Regions from separate parts of the Corynebacterium kutscheri genome, predicted to be linked through region 1. Evidence: riboswitches for the same ligand, from Rfam matches in the RefSeq annotation. Region 1 holds a riboswitch; the other holds the start of a gene.

Region 1 (2,203 bases):
TAGGAACTTATGCACTCAGCGTGGGTTACTATGATGCGTATTATTTGCAAGCACAACGCATTCGTACTTTGATTGCGCAGGATTTTGCCAAAGCATATGAGTCAGTTGATGTTTTGATTTCACCAACTACCCCCACGACTGCTTTTAAATTGGGGGAGAAGGTTTCTGACCCGTTGGCAATGTATAACTTTGACTTGTGTACCTTGCCACTCAATCTGGCTGGTTTATGCGGTATGTCTGTGCCTTCTGGTTTAGCTAAAGACACCGGCTTGCCGACAGGATTACAAATTATGGCACCAGCTTTTGCTGATGATCGACTTTACCGAGTCGGTGCCGCTTTTGAAAGTGGCAGAAGCTAGCTTTGTTGGAGATATAAATCACCCCATAGATTCAGCGATAGTGCTTGAGAGCTGCTATTTTTCGTATCTATGGGGTAATTTTGTTTACCCGAAATAGGGTGATTGCTGGGATGCTCGTTTAACGGTCATTTTTGGGTACCCGGTAGGCTTATGTTTTGTTGAGAAGGTCAGTATGGGAATTTGGTGAAAAGCCAAAACTGACGCGCAGCGGTAAGAAGGGACCGGTTTTCTAATAGCCACTGGCATAGAGCTGGGAAGGAAGGAAACCAGGAATGATCTTCAAGTCCGAATATCTGCTGGCCTTTTGTTAACGAGTTAACCTTCGCGGTTTAAGGTACTCGGATTTTATATTAAGGATTCTTTTTGGTTGCGGTGAGAAAATTTCGGCCGCCGGTAGCATTGATCTCATTGGTTTTGATCGCTGTTGCCGCAGTAAGTTTTTGTGTTTCATTGACCATTGGTTCAGTGCAATTTTCGTTATCTGATGTGTGGAGTGTAGTGTACGCCCACGTTATGGGTGGACCAACTCCTAGCGATAAAGGCCTCGATGCTGTTGTATGGGCAATCCGAGTTCCTCGGGGGCTGCTTGCGTTAATTGTGGGGGCAGGTCTGGCAATCGCTGGCGTAACTGTGCAAACTCTAGTGCGCAACCCACTTGCTGATCCCTATTTACTGGGTGTTTCTTCAGGCGCCTCGGTTGGTGCCACTGCAGTCATTGCGTTGGGTGTGTTCTCTGGTTTTGGTATCTATGCATTGAATTTCGGCGCACTTGTTGGTGCGTTAGCTGCCACAGCGACCGTGTATTTCATTACCTTGGCGCAAGGATCATTGAGTCCACTTCGCCTTATTTTATCCGGTGTGGTACTTAGCTCTGCTTTTTCGGCGATGGCAAGCTTTCTAGTTTTCCGTTCTTCCGATGCACGTTCAGCACAATCAGTAATGTTTTGGATGTTAGGTTCAGTTGCCGGTGCAGGTTGGGATAATCTTATTCCTGGTTTGATTTTGGTTATTGCAGCCGTGATTGTGCTTATGTTGCTCAGTTCTCAATGTGATGCACTAGCAGCCGGTCCAGATACCGCTATGAGTCTGGGCGTGCGAGTAGATGCGTTGCGACGGTTGCTTTTCGCACTACAAGCTATTGTAGTTGGCGGGATGGTTGCAGTTGCCGGCGGCATTGGCTTTGTGGGTCTAGTCATTCCACACTTAGCACGTATGCTTGTTGGCTCTTTACACCGTAGGTTGGTTCTGGTTGCTGCACTGATGGGCGCAATATTCTTATTGTGGGTAGACATGCTTGCCCGTATCGCCGCACCGCCGCAAGAAATCCCATTGGGTGTGGTTACCGGAATTATTGGTGCACCGTTATTCCTGATCCTTATGGGACGCAAGCGCTATGCATTTGGCGGTGAGCAATGAGTTTAGAAATAACTGGTATTGATTGTTTAATTGACAAAACAGTCATTCTTAATAAAGTCAGTTTTAGCGTTCCTACGGCCACAATGTGCGCAATCGTGGGAGTTAATGGTGCCGGTAAATCAACTATGTTGCGCACCATTGCGCTAACACCACCAATGGGTGTGCGTATCGATGGAATAGAAATTTCTACCCTTCATCCTAAACAGCGGGCACGGCAATTTAGTTTTGTTGGTCAGGAAGATCAACCACCTGCCGATTTGACTGTTGCTGAAGCAGTAGGACTAGGTCGATTGCCATTTTTAAAACCATGGCAGCTTGGGGCTGAAAAAGAACGTGTGATTATTGATGAAGCACTCGTGAAAGTCGGCTTGGCAGGTTTGGGCGATCGGATGTGTTCTGATCTATCTGGTGGTCAGCGCAAACGCGTT
Region 2 (2,203 bases), 170 kb from region 1:
ATGGTCACTTGCCGGTCACACCACAACACCATCAGTGACATCTGATCACCACAGTATCAGGCGTAAAAACAAAAACCATTATCCCCCACCACAATAAACACATATGTGAATACGTGATAAGAAAAAGAAAATATGTGTAAAACAAAAAACAATAACACACAACACAATGACCAAACACAAACACTTATTCAGCATTCATCATTAATCACTAGATTCTGTGTGTTACATGTTGTAACAAATGATTTGGCACACTATTGAGTTCTCAAACAACCCACACCCACCACACAACAAACAATGCTTGCTGTAATAAGGTGAAATGCTGTACTACAGTCACTTTAAAAAAGTTTAAGTAATTGCAGCGAAGAAAAACCTTACAAAACTTTTCCTGTTATTGTCAAGTTTCGTTTTTCTTTGGGAAAAAATTTTTATTGTTGCCACCGTGTTTGTTTCACACAACCTTGTTTGTGTTGTGTGGTGCTCGCGGCGACTGGAACAAAGTTACACACGACTTCCCAACAACACAAATCCACAGGTCACAACATTTTTTTACACAAATAACAATCATCATTATCAAAACTTAACTAACCCTTAAAATCTTCTTGAGCAATAAAGTCCCACATTGCATGTGATATCAGCTAAGCGTGTACACAAATACCCACATTGTCAGTGAGCTTCACCATAAAACATCAATTTTTCCTCCTACGCACTAATAACACTCTATTGTTCAGTTGTTACGGTTTTAAGTGGGAATGCCAGTGAAAATCCGGCAGCGGCCCTCGCCACTGTATTTTTAGTCTTTCATATACCACTGTCGATATTCGATAGGAAGGGAAAGGCACTTGGGGTATCCCTCAAGGTAGAAGCCAGGAAACCCTTGCCGCAACGGACATATTCATCCAGGTATGCGAGGTGCATACCTTTGTCACTAAAGAAAGATCTGGTTTTCCTATGCACATTGCAGAAGGATTTCTTCCGGTCACCCATTGCGTTGCATGGGCAGCCGCTTCAACTCCGTTTGTGGTCTATGGCGCCAATCGAGTGCGTACGCAACTAAAAGAACACCCAGAAACGGGCCTACTTTTAGGCGCTGCTGGTGCATTTAGCTTTGTTCTCTCGGCAATCAAAATTCCATCAGTCACTGGTTCCTCTTCACATCCTACGGGTACCGGATTAGGAGCAGTTCTATTTAAACCACCTGTTATGGCCTTTATGGGTAGCATCGTTTTACTCTTCCAAGCACTTTTACTTGCACATGGCGGTATTACAACTCTGGGCGCAAATATTTTCTCTATGGCTATTATTGGCCCCTACGCTGGTTATGGAATCTTTTTACTCAGCCGAAAATTAGGTTCAGGCTTTGACGTCGCAGTCTTTGCTGCCGCTTTCATCGCTGATTTATCTACCTACGTTATGACAGCGCTTCAGCTTTCCCTCGCGCACCATGGAGCAGGTATCGGAAATGCCTTCGCGACTTTCCTTGCTCTTTACGCACCGACGCAACTGCCGCTTGCAATTATTGAAGCTCTCATTACGGTCATGATTTTCCGCTCTCTTCGTGTTATTGCGGATAAGGAACTCAAGGTATTGGGATTTATTTTTACACCTCACACACCTGAAAAAGCCGTCGATCCAAAAATAACCACTAGTACTACCAAAGGCGTGTAAATCATGAGTAAAAGAACAACAACTTTTCTGTTTATCGGTCTCATTGCACTTCTTGCAGCTTTCCCTATGTTCTTTAACCTTGGTAGTGAAGATATTGAAGAGCCTTTTGCTGGTACCGATGCCACAGCTGAAACACTTATCGCCGAAGAAAACCCAGATTATGAGCCCTGGTTTGAACCACTTATTGGTGAGCTTCCCGGTGAAGTAGAATCAGGATTATTTGCTCTTCAAGCAGCATTGGGAGCCGGTTTTCTAGGCTATGCCCTGGGCGTATTTCGTGGACGCAAGAACGCCGAAGACTCAGCTGTTGAAGCGATAATAAGTACTTCAGAAAACTAGAATGAACCCACTAGAGCAAGCCGCGTCGAAAAGCCCTTGGGCACAGGTTCATATTTTAGAAAAGACAGTCCTCTTCTTCGGATTAACTATTCTAAGCATTATTATGCACTCGTGGCAGGGATTTAGCCTCTTAGCTTGCATTCTTATCGCTTTGATATTGATTTCTCGTGTTCCACTGCGTGTGTATCTTTCATTGGTT

What was found. Region 1 has a riboswitch for cobalamin ahead of UL82_RS03930 (FecCD family ABC transporter permease). Riboswitches for the same ligand answer to the same signal wherever they lie in the genome.
Region 2: another riboswitch for cobalamin. It lies ahead of UL82_RS04695 (energy-coupling factor ABC transporter permease); the one in region 1 lies ahead of UL82_RS03930 (FecCD family ABC transporter permease).

What each region holds. Positions count from the first base shown of each region.
Region 1 covers NZ_CP011312.1:850,480-852,682, forward strand. The annotation lists gene gatA (Asp-tRNA(Asn)/Glu-tRNA(Gln) amidotransferase subunit GatA) at 1-359, shown strand, start outside; cobalamin riboswitch at 483-674, shown strand; gene UL82_RS03930 (FecCD family ABC transporter permease) at 732-1,775, shown strand; gene UL82_RS03935 (ABC transporter ATP-binding protein) at 1,772-2,203, shown strand, end outside.
Region 2 covers NZ_CP011312.1:1,018,233-1,020,435, reverse strand. The annotation lists cobalamin riboswitch at 718-896, shown strand; gene UL82_RS04695 (energy-coupling factor ABC transporter permease) at 949-1,665, shown strand; gene UL82_RS04690 (energy-coupling factor ABC transporter substrate-binding protein) at 1,669-2,004, shown strand; gene UL82_RS04685 (energy-coupling factor transporter transmembrane component T family protein) at 2,006-2,203, shown strand, end outside.